Regions from separate parts of the Caproiciproducens sp. genome, predicted to be linked through region 1. Evidence: predicted binding sites of a transcription regulator. Region 1 holds the regulator's gene; each other region holds the start of a gene.
What was found. The regulator LexA, encoded in region 1, represses DNA repair genes until DNA is damaged. The targets are predictions, from matches to a motif close to CNAACANNTGTTNG.
Positions count from the first base shown of each region.

Region 2: the regulator LexA is predicted to act here: its motif matches at 3,595-3,608, upstream of dinB (DNA polymerase IV).
Region 3: the regulator LexA is predicted to act here: its motif matches at 2,256-2,269, upstream of dinB (DNA polymerase IV).

Region 1 covers NZ_JBNLXQ010000003.1:290,307-295,657, reverse strand. Annotated here, with positions in the region: gene ACQGQ5_RS04665 (HAD family hydrolase) at 1-205, shown strand, start outside; gene ACQGQ5_RS04660 (5'-methylthioadenosine/adenosylhomocysteine nucleosidase) at 275-964, shown strand; gene ACQGQ5_RS04655 (cyclase family protein) at 981-1,580, shown strand; gene lexA (transcriptional repressor LexA) at 1,627-2,208, opposite strand; gene ACQGQ5_RS04645 (peptidoglycan DD-metalloendopeptidase family protein) at 2,546-3,286, shown strand; gene ACQGQ5_RS04640 (hypothetical protein) at 3,696-4,133, shown strand; gene ACQGQ5_RS04635 (HAD family hydrolase) at 4,299-4,973, shown strand; gene ACQGQ5_RS04630 (FUSC family protein) at 4,977-5,351, shown strand, end outside.
Region 2 covers NZ_JBNLXQ010000015.1:869-6,219, reverse strand. Annotated here, with positions in the region: gene ACQGQ5_RS13545 (methyl-accepting chemotaxis protein) at 1-1,879, shown strand, start outside; gene ACQGQ5_RS13540 (YifB family Mg chelatase-like AAA ATPase) at 1,943-3,475, opposite strand; gene dinB (DNA polymerase IV) at 3,828-5,042, shown strand.
Region 3 covers NZ_JBNLXQ010000005.1:257,501-262,851, reverse strand. Annotated here, with positions in the region: gene ACQGQ5_RS07330 (sigma-70 family RNA polymerase sigma factor) at 1-400, opposite strand, end outside; gene dinB (DNA polymerase IV) at 835-2,049, opposite strand; gene ACQGQ5_RS07320 (YifB family Mg chelatase-like AAA ATPase) at 2,389-3,921, shown strand; gene ACQGQ5_RS07315 (methyl-accepting chemotaxis protein) at 3,985-5,351, opposite strand, start outside.

The sequences.
Region 1 (5,351 bases):
CGACCCGGCGCCGATGCTCAAATATATGGAGCTGGCCGGTGCGGATCAGGAAAACGTGCTGTATATCGGGGACTCCGCTTATGACTGCAGATGCGCGCACGGGGCGGGTGTGGACTTCGCTTTGGCCTTGTGGGGCTGCCGCGCTCCGGAGGGTATTTCTCCGGAATATGCCATGGAGAAGCCGGAAGACGTATTGTCTTTATAAGAAATGAGTGGAATCGATTTCCCTTATGCAGGATGGCATAAAGTTTAAGGAAAGCGTTGAGGTGCGGGTATGATTGGAATTATCGGGGCAATGTCGGTGGAAGTGGAAAATTTAATCGCGGTCATGACGGACAAAAGCGCACAGACCATCAGCTCGGTGGCTTACTATACCGGGAGAATAGAGAATATCGATTGTGTCGTCGCAAAATGCGGCGTTGGAAAAGTCGCGGCGGCGGTCTGCACACAGACCATGATTCTGAATTATCGCCCCGGCGCGGTCATCAATGTCGGCGTTGCGGGCGGGATCGGCGAAAATATTCATATCGGCGATATCGTCGTATCGAGCGGGCTGGTGCAGCACGATATGGATACCACCGCGATTGGGGATGAAAAGGGCCTGATCAGCGGGCTGAATATCGTCACCATCCCCGCCAGCACAAGGCTGGTTGATCTGGTGGTTTCCACCGCGAAGCAGATTTACGGCCGGGGCGTGCATGTCGGCGTGATCGCCACGGGCGACCAGTTCGTCAGCAGCGTGGAAAAGCTGAAGGAAATCGCCCGGGATTTTCAGGCTTCGGCGTGCGAAATGGAAGGCGGGAGCATCGCGCAGGTATGCTACATAAACCATGTGGATTTCGTGGTCATCCGCGCCATCTCGGACAATGCCAATGAGGCGGCCAATATCGATTTCGCCGCTTTTGCCATTTCCTCCGCGCATAAGACCGCGGAGCTTATCACAAAAATATTACCCTCCATCTGAAAAAGAGGTGTAAGACATGAAGATCATCGACGTGTCGCGCGAGCTGTTTTCCGCGCCGGTTTATCCGGGGGACCCGGAGCCTTACCGCGACCCCGTGCGCCGGATGGAGCTGGGGGACGTCTGCAATCTTTCAGGCTTTTACACGGGCTGCCACAGCGCTACCCACGTTGACGCACCGCGCCATTTCATTGAGGACGGAGAAACGGTCGACCAGCTCGATCTGGCGCGGCTGACAGGCTCCTGCACCGTCGTGAAGGCAAACGGTATCATCACCGGCTCCGATATTGACAATCTCGTGCCGTATGCCCGGAAAATGATTCTGTTCAAGGGGCAGGCATACCTTTCCCAAAGCGGAGCCTTCGCGCTGACGGCCGCGGGCGTTACCCTGGTGGGAACGGATGCGCTCAGTATCGAAACGGAGGACGACGACTCCTTTCCCGCGCACAAAGAGCTGCTGGGAGCGGGCGTGCTGATTCTGGAGGGGCTGGACCTCTCCATGGCGGAACCCGGCGACTACCGGCTGATCGCCCTGCCGCTTCGTCTGGGCGGAGCGGAGGCTTCCCCGGTAAGGGCCGTCCTGATCAGCGGGGATGGGCAGGATATCGAGGCGTCATAAAACAACAGGGAGGGAACCGGTTTCGATTCCCTCCCTGTTATTCTATTTAATAATACCGGAATACCGCGACGACTTTTCCGAGGATCATAACGTCTTTCGTGTAGATCGGCTGGTAATCCGGATTTTCCGGCTGAAGGCGGATCCTGTCCTTTTCGCGGAACAGACGCTTTACCGTCGCCTCGTCTTCGATCAGGGCAACCACGATTTCCCCGTCGAGCGCGGTCGGCGTTTTCAGGGCGACGACGATATCGCCGCTCAGAATCCCGGCGTCCTTCATGCTTTCCCCCCGGACGTTCAGCGCAAAATATTCTTCGTCGCTGTGACGGGCGGGTGAGAAGGGGACGTAGCCCTCCACCTCCTCGACGGCCAGAATCGGCTGGCCGGCGGCGACCTTTCCCACGATGGGGACCTGTATGGTGCTCTGTTCCCCCGCAAGGTGGATCGCGCGGTTCAGGCCCGCGTCTCGGCTGATATATCCGGCGCGTTCCAACGTTTTCAGATGAGCGTGTACGCTGGAGGTCGACTTCAGCCCGGTTGCGCTGCAGATTTCGCGCACAGTGGGCGGAAGCCCGTTTTCGGCACGGCTTTTTAAATAATCGTATACTTTTTGCTGGCTTTTGGTTAACATTCCGCAGCCCTCCCGTGTATTTGGCTTCTGCAGATATTATAGCACATTTTTGAAAAAAATCAAACAAATGTTTGGGATATTAAAAATTCATAAGATATTCATAGCTATGTAACAACTGAATCCCGTCATGCGATATAATAAAGACGTAATCAAGGATATGGAGCCGCACCATTACTTGATACATGTTCTACCCTCCTCAATATACCCCTCAAGCTAATGAAAAAGGACCTGGTCGAAATGGATTAGGTCTTTTTTCTTTTTTTTATTTTATGATAAAATGTCATCCGCCGAATATAACGTTTCATTTATGGTCAAAATATATTCGGAGGTGGCACGAATGAGTAATTTACATCTGCTAAACAACAAATCACAAAAGAACTCCAGGGGATTTTATATCGCGCTTGGCGTGTGTCTGATTGCGGTTGGCGTTGCGGCCTGGACCACTTACGACAGTGTGGTCAACTATGCTTCTCCCGAGGAAGGGGCGACAAGCAGCGCACAGGTGCAGCATACGAATGAAACGGTAAGCGGAATCAAGGTCTATACGGGGGAGGAAACTTCTTCCGTAACGGAACCGGCGGAGTCGGAGCCGGCAAAGGAAGAGCCGTCTGAGGCTCCGTCCCAGGCTCCGTCCGCTCCGCCGTCGTCCGCCGTACCGGCCAAGCAGACCGTGGCCGGCGTTCTGACCTTTGCCAGCCCGGTCGAGAAAAACATCACGCTGAAATTCAGCGGGGAAAATCCCGTTTTCTCAAATACGATGAAGGACTGGCGCGTGCACAACGGCACCGATTTTGCCGCTAAGCAAGGAACCGCCGTCAAAGCGGCCGCGAACGGCACGGTGAAAAATGTCTATACGGACGACCTTTACGGCCTGACGGCTGTGATTCAGCACGGAGATTACGAAACCTATTACTGCGGTTTGGCAGCGGCGAGCGTCAAAAAGGGAGCGGCCGTCAAACAGGGTCAGCAGATCGGAACGGTCGGAACGGTTCCGTGTGAAAGCGCCGACGCGTCCCATCTGCATTTATCAATGAAAAAGGGTGGAAAATATATCGATCCGCTTTCCATTATTCAATAACTCGCCCCCGACACTGTAAACGATTAGGGGCAAAATTACAGCTGCAGAATGAATGGTTCTGCAGCTTTTTATTGTAATACGAGAGCTTTAGCGGTGAGCGAAAATGCAAGCTGAACCTTATCCACAGTCCTGCTGATTGCGTTTTCAAAACAACATGGGCGGCTTCCACGAAACGCGAAGGGGGGTGAAGTGCCGCCGCAAATGTGAGATATTATCTCAGTTTTTCATTTGTAAAATCCGGCTTTCTGTGCTATAATAAAACCGAAAGTGATGGATCCTACAAAAAATGTCGAATTTTTATTTAACACTTTGTTAATGATTTATACACTTTCTGTTACCACAACGGCAAGGGAATCAAACTATACTAAGTATGGTTGGAAAATACGGTATTCGGAAGGGAGGCACAGTATTGAATGACAGGAACACAACCCTCGTATGCGTTACGGGTCAGCGTGACTGTGACAGACTGATTCGGGCCGGCAAAAAAATTGCCGAAGAGAGTTCCGCTTCTTTACAGGTACTCTGCGTGCAGCCAACCTCTGCGGGATTTGAAACCAGCTGTGAAGAGCTCGAATATCTGCGTCAGACGGCGCGTGACGCACAGGCGGAAATGACCGTTTACTTTAACGACGAAGCGGCATTGATCGCCGTAGGGTTTGTAAAACAAATCGGTGCGATCCATATTGTAACGGGAATGGCGGAGGCGCCGGTGAACGGATTTGTAGAAATGATCCACAAGCTTTTGCCCAAAATTCCGATCTCAATGGTGGCGAAAGACGGAACGATTTATAATATTTGTCCATCAGGAAAAAAACAGCAGACTGTTAAACTGGCAGTCCAGAATTAGTACATAGCCGGGCGCCGGGGCTCACACTCCGGCGCCCCTTTTTTATGTTTTTTTGCCCTTGTTTCGATTCCGCACGGCCGTGCGGAGCGGAAGGGACTTGCAAATCGTTACAAAAATGTTTATTATTATAAATACATTTGTTATTTTGAATTGCAGGGTGATTGTTTGTATAAAGCATGTATTTTTGATTTGGACGGAACGCTGGCCAATACGCTCGCTTCCATCGCCAATTTTGCCAACACCGCAATGAAGCGGTGCGGATACGGGCCGATTGAGGTGGAAAAATACCGGTATCTCGTCGGGAACGGGACGGACAGGCTGATGCACGCCATGCTTGACACCGCGCTGGGCGCGCAGGGATACACGGAGGACGACGTCCGCAAAATGAGGCGGATTTACGACGAACTGTATGAAAGCGATCCCACTTGTCTTGTCACGAATTACAGCGGGGTGCAGGATACGCTGGAAAAGCTGAAAGGGAAGGGAATCCGCATGGCGGTGCTGTCCAATAAGCCGCACAACTGCACCACTGCGATCATCGGCGCGCTGTTCCCGCAGGGTACCTTTGACCTGTGCTACGGGCAGCGTCAGGAGGTGGCCCGCAAGCCTTCCCCGGAGGGCGCGCTGCTGATCGCGGACGAGCTCGCCGTCAGCCCGGAAAGCATCCTCTATATCGGGGACTCAAACACGGATATGAAAACCGGCGCGGCCGCGGGAATGGATACGGCGGGTGTCCTTTGGGGATTCCGGACCGAGAAGGAACTGAGAGAAAACAATGCGAAATATATCGTCGAGAGACCGGAACAAATTTATGAGATTGTTGCTGGCCGCATGAGGTGATCGATGAAGTGGCTGTTAAACCTTCTTAAGACCGAGAACCGGCTTGGCTTCCGGGTGGTGAAAACGGGGATCGCCGTTACCCTTTGCGTGGTGCTTTCCGCTCTTTTAAAGCTGGACGAGCCGTTTTTCGCGGTCATTGCCGCCGTCATGACGATGGGAAAATCCATAGATGCCTCCATCAAAATGGGAAAGAACAAGCTGATCGGCGTGCTGATCGGCGCGGCGGTCGGCTATGGCTTCGTCATGCTCTCGCCCGGGAACGCCGGGCTGTGCGGGGTGGGGATTATCCTTACGCTGTATCTCTGCCATCTGTTTAAACTGTACGGCGCGGCCACCCTGTCCTGCTTTGTGTTCGCGGCCATGATGTTCCGTGTCGGC
Region 2 (5,351 bases), on a different contig from region 1:
GCAGGCGATCAATATGTATAAGCTCAGGGCGGAATCCATCGCCTCCAATGAGCAGATCACGGACGAAACGCTGCCCATCTCCTCCAGGAAAGTAATTTTGCAGACGCTTTGCCAGCGGTATAATTTCATGGAAGTCGGGCTTGCGGATTTTAACGGAAAGACACTGGACGGCACCGATATCAGCCACAGCGACTATTTTCAGGCGGCTCAGTCAGGGACCTCCTATGTTTCCAGCCCCATGGTCAGAAAGTCCGATTCCAATATTGTAATGTATGTTGCGGCAAAAGTGAACAACGGCAGAAATTATGACGGCGTTGTCTACGCGACTTTGAGCAGCGATACTTTCAGCCAGATGATCGACAATATTTCCGTCGGTAAATCCGGGTACGGGTTTATCGTTGATAAATCGGGTACGATCATTGCCCATAAGGACAGAAAAAATGTCCTTGAATTCGTTAATTATATCAATAGGGCGAAAGAAAACAGTTCCTACGTGGATGCCGCGTCTGTCGTAAAAAAAATGATTGCTGCAAGAACGGGAAGCGCGACCATTACGTTAAACGGCACCAAGCAGCTGATAGGGTATGCTCCGATGAGCGGTACGGACGGCTGGTCCTTGGCGGTCAGCGCGGATGTCAATGAGATGATGAGCGGATGCTATACCGCGGTCGCCATCACCGTCGGCTTAATGCTTCTGTTCATTTTGTTGTCTGTTTTCGTTGCCTTCAGAATCGCCGGGCCGATCGCCAAGCCGGTCGAAGGCCTTGTGCAGCGTATCGAAAAACTGTCGGAAGGCGATCTCCACTCCGAGGTGCCTGTGATCCAAAACAGGAATGAAATCGGCACTCTTGCGGAGACCTTCTCCCATACGATCGATATCCTGACCAGCTACATAGGGGAGATCGCCGTCGTTCTGGACAGCCTTTCCATGGGTGACTGTACGATTGAAGTAACAGAGGATTATAAGGGCGATTTTGTATCGATCAAAACGTCCCTGAACACCATTATCGACAATCTGAACAATATCTTCTCCGGTATCAACGGATCGGCGGATCAGGTGGCGAACGGTGCGGGCCAGGTTTCCTCCGCCTCGCAGGCGCTTTCACAGGGCGCTACGGAGCAGGCGAGCTCCATTGAGCAGCTTTCGGCTTCCATTACGGAAATTGCGGACGAAGTCAATAAGAATGCCAGCAATTCCCGCCTGGCGAGTCAGCTGTCGTTGGAAGCGTCCAGCGAAGTTGAGGTCGGAAACGAGCATATGCAGCAGATGGTGGAAGCCATGGCGCAGATCAGTGAAACTTCACAGGAAATCGGTAAAATTATAAAGACGATCGAGGATATCGCCTTCCAGACCAATATCCTCGCGCTCAACGCCGCGGTGGAAGCGGCGCGTGCCGGCGCGGCGGGGAAAGGCTTTGCCGTTGTCGCGGATGAGGTCCGCAATCTTGCGAGCAAGAGTGCGGAAGCCGCGAAAAATACCACGGACCTGATTGAAAGCTCGATCAGGGCGGTGGAAAACGGCACAAAGATCGCGGATGAGACCGCCAAATCCCTTAATAAAATTATAGACAGCACAAGAAAAACCACGGACCTGATCGGGGAGATTTCAAAGTCCTCGGATGGGCAGGCTTCTTCCATCAATCAGGTCACGACGGGGGTCGATCAGATTTCCGCCGTGGTGCAGACCAACTCCGCCACTGCGGAGGAAAGCGCGGCGACCAGCGAGGAACTGAGCGCGCAGGCGCAGCAGCTCAAGGAATCCCTCGCGTTCCTGAAGCTGAAGGATTCCGCCGGAAGCGTCCCGGACGAAACGGGAGGAACGGTTTCCTCTTTTGACGCCGGTTCCGTTTCCGAAAGCGGCCAGAGCGGCAAATATTAAATTCCGATATCATAAAATCCCTGCGGCCGGTTCCAGTTCGGCCGCAGGGATTTTTTCACGGAATCAGAGCTCTTTTGTCCAGTATTTCCGGTCAAGGCTGCGGTACTGCACCGCTTCGGCGACATGCCGCGGTTCGATTTCTTCGCTTTGGTCCAGGTCCGCAATCGTGCGGGACACCTTCAGGATCCGGTCATAGGCCCTTGCCGAAAGCCCGAGCTTTTCAAACGCTTTTTTCAGCAGCTCCCGTCCCGGCTCGCTCAGCCGGCATACCTCCTGGAGCATATCCGGCGTGATTCTCGCGTTGCAGGTAACGGCCGTGCCTTTGAAACGCTCATTCTGCAGCTTTCTGGCGCTGTTTACGCGTTCTTTAATGACCGCGGAGCTTTCAGCCTTTTCCTGGGAACTGATTTCGTCAAACTCCACCGGCGGGACCTCTATGTGCAGGTCCAGCCTGTCCAGCAGCGGACCGGAAACTCTGGAAAGATAGCGGGAGACCGCGCCGGAGGAACAGGTGCACGGTTTGGTCGGGTGCCCGAAGTAACCGCAGGGGCACGGGTTCATTGCCGCTACCAGCATCACGGCGCTGGGATAGGAGATGGTACCGTTGACGCGGGAAATCGTCACTTTGCCGTCCTCGATCGGCTGTCGCAGGACTTCCATCGCTCCGCGCGAAAATTCGGGCAGCTCGTCCAGAAACAGCACCCCGTTGTGCGCCAGGGAAATTTCTCCGGGGTGCGGAACGTTTCCGCCGCCGGACAGGCCCGCGGGCGATACCGTGTGGTGGGGCGAACGGAACGGGCGGGAGGTGATCAGGGAGACTCCGTCCGGAAGGGTGCCCGCAATAGAGTGGATTTTGGTGGTTTCAATGGTTTCTGTAAACGTCATGTCGGGAAGAATGGAGGGAATCCGTTTCGCGAGCATGCTTTTGCCGGAACCGGGAGGGCCGATCAGGAGAACGTTGTGCCCGCCCGCAGCGGCAATTTCCAGCGCGCGCTTCGCCTCGTTCTGCCCCCGCACCTCCGAAAAGTCCGGCAAAGGGGGCTGGTTTTGCCGCGATGCCGGTACTTCCGAGGCGGGAAGGATTTCTTCCCCTCCGGCGAAATGCTTCATCAGCGTCGGCAGGTCCCTGACGGGGTATACGGAAATTCCCTCCACGACCACGCCTTCGGCGGAATTCGCTTCCGGCACGTAGAGCTTTTGAAAGCCCGCTTCCTTTGCCTTGATCGCCATGGGAAGCACGCCTTTTACGGGCCGTACCTCTCCCGTAAGCGACAGCTCGCCGATAAACACGCTGTCCTCCACTCCGGCGTCAAGCTGGCCGCTTGCTTTCATCAGCGCGACAAAGAGGGGCAGGTCGTAAATCGGTCCTTCCTTGCGCTTGTCGGCCGGACCAAGATTCACCGTTATTTTATGCACGGGAAATTGAAACCCGCAGTTTTTCATCGCGGAGCGCACTCTGTCCCGGGATTCTCTCACTGCCGCGTCCGGCAGCCCGACCACGTCAAAACCGGGCAGGCCGACGCTGATGTCGGCTTCGACAGCCACGGTAAAGGAATCCAGACCGTACAGCCCCATGCTGTAGGAACGTGATACCATCCCCATTCCTCCCTTTATTTTTCTAAAATGATTATACTCCTGTCGAATTCTGTTGGCAATTCCCGGCTTGGAATAAAATGGCCGCTTTACAGAATCCATTCCTCGGTATATAATAGTATCAAACATTTGTTCTATTTAACAACCGAAAAAGTCATGCAGCCGCAAACTTGTGGGACGATTTTGCTTTCTGCGCTGGCTGCGCTTACCGTCTTGACATGATTTCTCGAATGCATGACAGGTTTTTCGATACTCTGTATTCTATTGATTCTACAATGAAAAATAAGCGGATTTCCCAGTACCCATTTAGGATAGGGCGGGGGATGCTGAAAAACGGTATGCGGAGGAATGTGTCGTGGAGCGGGTTATCTTACACTGTGATCTGAATAATTTTTTCGCTTCCGTGGAATGCAGGGACCATCCGGAACTCTTTGGAAAATCCGTCGCGGTCTGCGGCAGCGTGGAGGACCGCCACGGGATCGTGCTGGCTAAAAACGAGCGGGCCAAAGGCTTCGGCGTGAAAACGGCGGAGCCCGTCTGGCAGGCGAAGCAAAAATGCCCGGACCTGCTGGTCGTTCCGCCTCATTTTGACCGGTATCTGTATTTTTCCGGTCTGGTAAAGCAGGTTTATCTCAGCTATACGAATCAGGTGGAGGCTTTCAGCATCGACGAATGCTGGCTGGATGTGACCGGAAGCACCCGCTTGTTCGGAAACGGGCCGGAGATAGCGGATCAGATACGGGACCGTACAAAATCGGAGCTGGGGCTGGGCGTTTCCGTCGGGGTCAGCTTCAACAAAATCTTTGCGAAGCTCGGCAGCGATATGAAAAAACCGGACGCCACTACCGTGATTACCCGGGAAAATTTCAGGGAAAAGGTGTGGCCCCTTCCGACGGACTCCCTTCTGGGAGTGGGAAGGGTGACCGCCCGGCGCCTGAATTCGCTGGGAATCAAAACGATCGGCGACCTGGCGCGCACCGATTCCAAATATATCGTTTCCTCCTTCGGTAAAACAGGATACGACATGTGGAAAAACGCGAACGGGCTGGATGATTCCGGGGTATGCTCAAGCGAGGTTTCCGCCGCGCCGAAAAGCATCGGCAACAGCATCACCTGCGTTCATGATCTCTTCGGCTTCGATGAGGTCTGGCCGGTGCTGCTGTACCTTGCCGAAAAAGTCTCTTTCCGCATGAGGGACGCCGGGGCGGTCGCTTCGGGCCTTCAGCTTTCCATCAAGGACAACCGACTGCACGTCTCGCAGCATCAGATGCGGCTGGAGGTTCCCACCCGGCTGACGATGGACCTGGCTCGGGCGGCGAAAGAGCTGTTTCAGAAGGGCTACGGATGGTCCTGCCCCGTGCGGGCGCTGGGCATCAGCGGTTTCGGTCTTCTGCCGGAGTCGGAAATGCAGCAGACGTCTCTGTTTCACAGTATCCTGTGCGATGAAAAAACGGAACGGCTGGAAAGCCGGATGGAGCATGTCAGAAATAAATACGGAAAAGCCTCCGTTAAGCGCGCCGTGCTGATGGAAAAGCTTCCGCTTCCCGCGGGGGGCGGGGAAAAGCGCTGATTAAGATTTTTCTGGATGTTTTACGATTCTTATGATATAATAAAAATATTCCTTTATCAGGCCTTGTTTGTAAATGAAAAATCGAGGATTTTCGGATGCAAAGCGTCTTGCCCGCCTCTGTCACCCACGGTTATTCCATACGGTTTTCCGCACACTTCGCTTTGAGACCCTTTGAGGGAACCTCCGGGCAAAACGTGCTTGCAGGCTCCGTTTTCCGTATGCCGGGTGTTTTTGATGCGGTCGGAGTGATTTTGGCCGATCAGGATTTTTGCTTTACAAACAGGGCCTGATCTGTGTAAAGAGAAAATA
Region 3 (5,351 bases), on a different contig from region 1:
CGTCGTCGCTGAGAGAAACAAAATTATTCAGCGGAAGATTTTTGCGGCTGGCCGCCGTGCGGTAAGCCATAATAATCCGGTTATTGATGCAAACGCCGGCATATGTTTTAAAACCGGCCTTTCCGGCTGAGTCATAAGTACGCGCCGCGTTTAAAAGGCCCAAAAGCCCTTCCTGGCACAGATCGTCGGCTTCCAGCATCGCACAGCGAAACGGCGCCGCCTTGACCCTGATCAGCGACATATAGCGCGCGGTAAGTTCTACAAAAGCATCCGAATTTCCGCTGTTCACAAGGCAGGCAAGCTGACTGTCGGTATAATCTGCCATTTTATTAAAATGGTTGTTATCAACCAAGCCCAACACCTCATGGCTCACATTAAACTTGAATTCTGCATCTATCATACCTCATTGTGTCTATTAAGTCAACAAATATTTTGCTTTTGAAGCTAAATATTTGTTTTATTTAGTTAAATTTTATAAAAATACCTATTTTGTCGGACAATGTCTGATTTGACCTCCGCAAGATTTTTGATTTACATAGATCAAGCCCTGTTTGTAAAGCAAAAATCCCGATCGGCTAAAATCATCTGACCGCATCAAAAGCACCCGGCATACGGCAGCTGCGCCTGCAAACGTGTTTTGCCCGGAGGTTCCCTCAGAGGGCCTCAAAGCGAAGTGTGCAGAAAACCGTATTGAATGGCCATAGCCGTGGGTGACATAGGCGGATAGACGCTTTGCATCCGAAAATCCATCGATTTTTTATTTACAAACAAGGCCTGATAAAGGAACATTTTCATTATATCATAAGAATCGTAAAACATCCAGAAAAATCTTAATCAACGCTTTTCCCCGCCCCCCGTTGGAAGCGGAAGCTTTTCCATCAGCACGGCGCGCTTAACGGAAGCTTTTCCGTATTTGTTTCTGACATGTTCCATACGGCTTTCCAGCTGTTCCATTTTTTCATCGCACAGGATACTGTGGAACAGGGATGTCTGCTGCATTTCCGACTCCGGCAAGAGGCCGAAGCCGCTGATGCCCAGCGCCCGCACGGGACAGGGCCATTCGTAGCCCTTCTGAAACAGCTCTTTCGCCGCCCGAGCCAGGTCCATCGTCAGCCGGGTGGGAACCTCCAGCTGCATCTGATGCTGCGAAACATGCAGGCGGTTATCCTTGATGGAAAGCTGAAGGCCCGAAGCGATCACCCCGGCGTCCCTCATGCGGAAAGAGATCTTTTCGGCAAGATACAGCAGTACCGGCCAGACCTCATCGAAGTCGAAGAGATCATGAACGCAGGTGATGCTGTTGCCAATGCTTTTCGGCGCGGAGGAAACCTCGCTTGAGCATACTCCGGAATCATCCAGCCCGTTCGCGTTCCTCCACATATCGTATCCTATTTTTCCGAAGGAGGAAACGATATATTTGGAATCGGTGCGCGCCAGGTCACCGATCGTTTTAATTCCCAGTGAATTCAGACGCCGAGCGGTCACCCTGCCCACTCCCAGAAGGGAACCCGTCGGAAGGGGCCATACCCTTTCCCTGAAATTTTCCCGGGTAATCACGGTAGTGGCGTCCGGCTTTTTCATATCGCTGCCGAGCTTCGCAAAAATTTTGTTGAAGCTGACCCCGATGGAAACGCCCAGCCCCAGCTCCGATTTTGTACGGTCCCGTATCTGATCCGCTATCTCCGGCCCGTCTCCGAACAGCCGGGTACTTCCGGTAACATCCAGCCAGCATTCGTCAATGCTGAAAGCCTCCACCTGATTCGTATAGCTGAGATAAATCTGCTTTACCAGATCGGAGAAATACAGATACCGGTCAAAATGAGGCGGAACAACCAGCAGGTCCGGGCATTTTTTCTTCGCCTGCCAGACGGGCTCCGCCGTTTTCACGCCGAAGCCTTTGGCGCGCTCGTTTTTAGCCAGCACGATCCCGTGGCGGTCCTCCACGCTGCCGCAGACCGCGACGGATTTTCCGCAGAGTTCGGGATGGTCCCTGCATTCCACAGAAGCGAAAAAATTATTTAGATCACAATGTAAAATAACCCGCTCCACAACCTATTCCTCCGCATACCGTTTTTCAGTATCCCCAGCCCTATTTTAAATAGGTATTGGGAAATCCGCTTATTTTAATTGTATAATCAATAGAACACAGAGTATCGAAAAACCTGTCCTGCGCCTGGAAATGATGTCAAGGCGCAGCCAACACAGGAACCAAGATGATCCCCAAATTTTGCAGTCGATTTTGTCGACAGTTTCACAGAACAAACGTTTGATATTATTATATACCGAGGAACGGATTCTGTAAAGCGGCCATTTTATTCCAAGTCAGGAATTGCCAACAGAATTCGACAGGAGTATAATCATTTTAAAAGAATAAAGGGAGGAATGGGGATGGTATCACGTTCCTACAGCATGGGGCTGTATGGTCTGGACTCCTTTACCGTGGCTGTCGAAGCCGACATCAGTGTCGGCCTGCCCGGTTTTGATGTGGTCGGACTGCCGGATGCGTCAGTGAGAGAATCCCGGGACAGAGTGCGCTCCGCAATGAAAAACTGCGGGTTTCAATTTCCCGTACATAAAATAACAGTGAATCTTGGTCCAGCCGACAAGCGCAAGGAGGGACCGATTTACGACCTGCCCCTCTTTGTCGCGCTGATGAAGGCAAGCGGCCAGCTTGACGCCGGAGTGGAGGACAGCGTGTTTATCGGCGAGTTGTCGCTTACGGGAGAGGTGCGGCCCGTAAAAGGCGTACTTCCCATGGCGATCAGGGCAAAGGAGGCGGGGTTTCAAAAGCTCTATGTGCCGGAAGCGAATTCCGCCGAAGGCGTGGTCGTGGAGGGAATTTCCGTTTACCCTGTCAGGGACCTGCCGACGCTGATGAAGCATTTTGCCGGAGGGGAAGAAATTCTCCCCGCCTCGGAGGTACCGGCATCGCGGCAAAATCAGCCTCCCTTGCCGGACTTTTCAGAGGTGCGGGGGCAGAACGAGGCGAAGCGCGCGCTGGAAATTGCCGCGGCGGGCGGACATAACGTTCTTTTGATCGGTCCTCCTGGCTCCGGCAAGAGCATGCTCGCGAAACGGATTCCATCCATTCTTCCCGACATGACGTTTGAAGAAACCATTGAAACCACCAAAATCCACTCCATTGCGGGTACCCTTCCGGACGGAATTTCCCTGATCACCTCCCGCCCATTCCGTTCGCCCCACCACACGGTATCGCCCGCGGGCCTGTCCGGCGGTGGAAATGTTCCGCACCCCGGAGAAATTTCCCTGGCGCACAACGGGGTGCTGTTTCTGGACGAGCTGCCCGAATTTTCCCGCGGAGCGATGGAGGTCCTGCGCCAGCCGATTGAGGACGGCAAAGTGACGATTTCCCGCGTCAACGGAACCATCTCCTACCCCAGCGCCGTGATGCTGGTAGCCGCCATGAATCCGTGCCCCTGCGGTTACTTCGGGCATCCGACCAAGCCGTGCACCTGTTCCTCCGGCGCGGTCTCCCGCTATCTTTCCAGAGTTTCCGGCCCGCTGCTGGACAGGCTGGACCTGCACATAGAGGTCCCGCCGGTGGAGTTTGACGAAATCAGTTCTCAGGAAAAAGCCGAAAGCTCCGCGATGATTAAAGAGCGCGTAAACAGCGCCAGAAAGCTGCAAAATGAGCGTTTCAAAGGCACGCCCGTTACCTGCAACGCGAGAATCACGCCGGATATGCTCCAGGAGGTATGCCGGCTGAACGAGCCGGGACGGGAGCTGCTGAAAAAAGCGTTTGAAAAGCTCGGGCTTTCGGCAAGGGCCTATGACCGGATTCTGAAGGTTTCCCGCACGATTGCGGACCTGGATCAAAGCGAAGAAATCGAGCCCCGGCATGTCGCCGAAGCGGTACAGTACCGCAGCCTTGACCGAAAATACTGGACAAAAGAACTCTGACCCCATGAAAAAATCCCTGCAGCCGAGCTTGAACCGGCTGCAGGGATTTTATAATATTGGAATTTAATACTTACTGCTCTGACCGCTTTCGGAAACGGACCCGGCGTCAAACGAGGAAGCCGTGCCTCCCATTTCGTCCGGGACGCTGTCAGCGGTATCCCTCAGCTTCAGGAACGCGAGGGATTCTTTGAGCTGCTGCGCCTGTGCGCTCAGTTCCTCGCTGGTCGCCGCGCTTTCCTCCGCAGTGGCGGAGTTGGTCTGCACAACGGCGGAAATCTGATCGACTCCCATCGTGACCTGATTGATGGAAGAAGCCTGACCATCCGAGGACTTTGAAATCTCCCCGATCAGGTCCGTGGTCTTTCTCGTGCTTTCAATAATTTTATTGAGAGACTTGGCGGTCTCATCCGCGATCTTTGTACCATTTTCTACCGCTCTGATCGAGCTTTCAATCAGGTCCGTGGTATTTTTCGCGGCTTCCGCACTCTTGCTCGCAAGATTGCGGACCTCATCCGCGACAACGGCAAAGCCTTTCCCCGCCGCGCCGGCACGCGCCGCTTCCACCGCGGCGTTGAGCGCGAGGATATTGGTCTGGAAGGCGATATCCTCGATCGTCTTTATAATTTTACCGATTTCCTGTGAAGTTTCACTGATCTGCGCCATGGCTTCCACCATCTGCTGCATATGCTCGTTTCCGACCTCAACTTCGCTGGACGCTTCCAACGACAGCTGACTCGCCAGGCGGGAATTGCTGGCATTCTTATTGACTTCGTCCGCAATTTCCGTAATGGAAGCCGAAAGCTGCTCAATGGAGCTCGCCTGCTCCGTAGCGCCCTGTGAAAGCGCCTGCGAGGCGGAGGAAACCTGGCCTGCACCGTTCGCCACCTGGTCTGCCGATCCGTTGATACCGGAAAAGACATTGTTCAGATTGTCGATAATGGTGTTCAGGGACGTTTTGATCGATACAAAATCGCCCTTATAGTCCTCGGTTACTTCAATCGTACAGTCGCCCATGGACAGGCTGTCCAGAACGACGGCAATCTCCCCTATGTAGCTGGTCAGTGTATCGATCGTACTGGAAAAGGTCTCTGCCAGAGTGCCGATTTCATTCCTGCTTTGAATTACAGGCACTTCGGAGTGGAGATCGCCTTCCGACAGTTTCTCGATACGTTGCACAAGGCTTTCGACCGGCTTGGCGATGGGTCCGGCGATTCTGAAGGCAACCAAAATAGACAGCAGAATGAAAAGAAGCATTAAGCCGACGGTGATGGCTACCGCGGTATAGCATCCGCTCATCATCTCATTGGAATTCGCGCTGACCGCCATGGACCAGCCGTCCGTACCGCTGATCGGAGCATACCCTATCAACTGCTTGGTGCCGTTTAACGTAATGGTTGAGCTTCCCGTTTTTCCTGAAGTCATATTCTTTA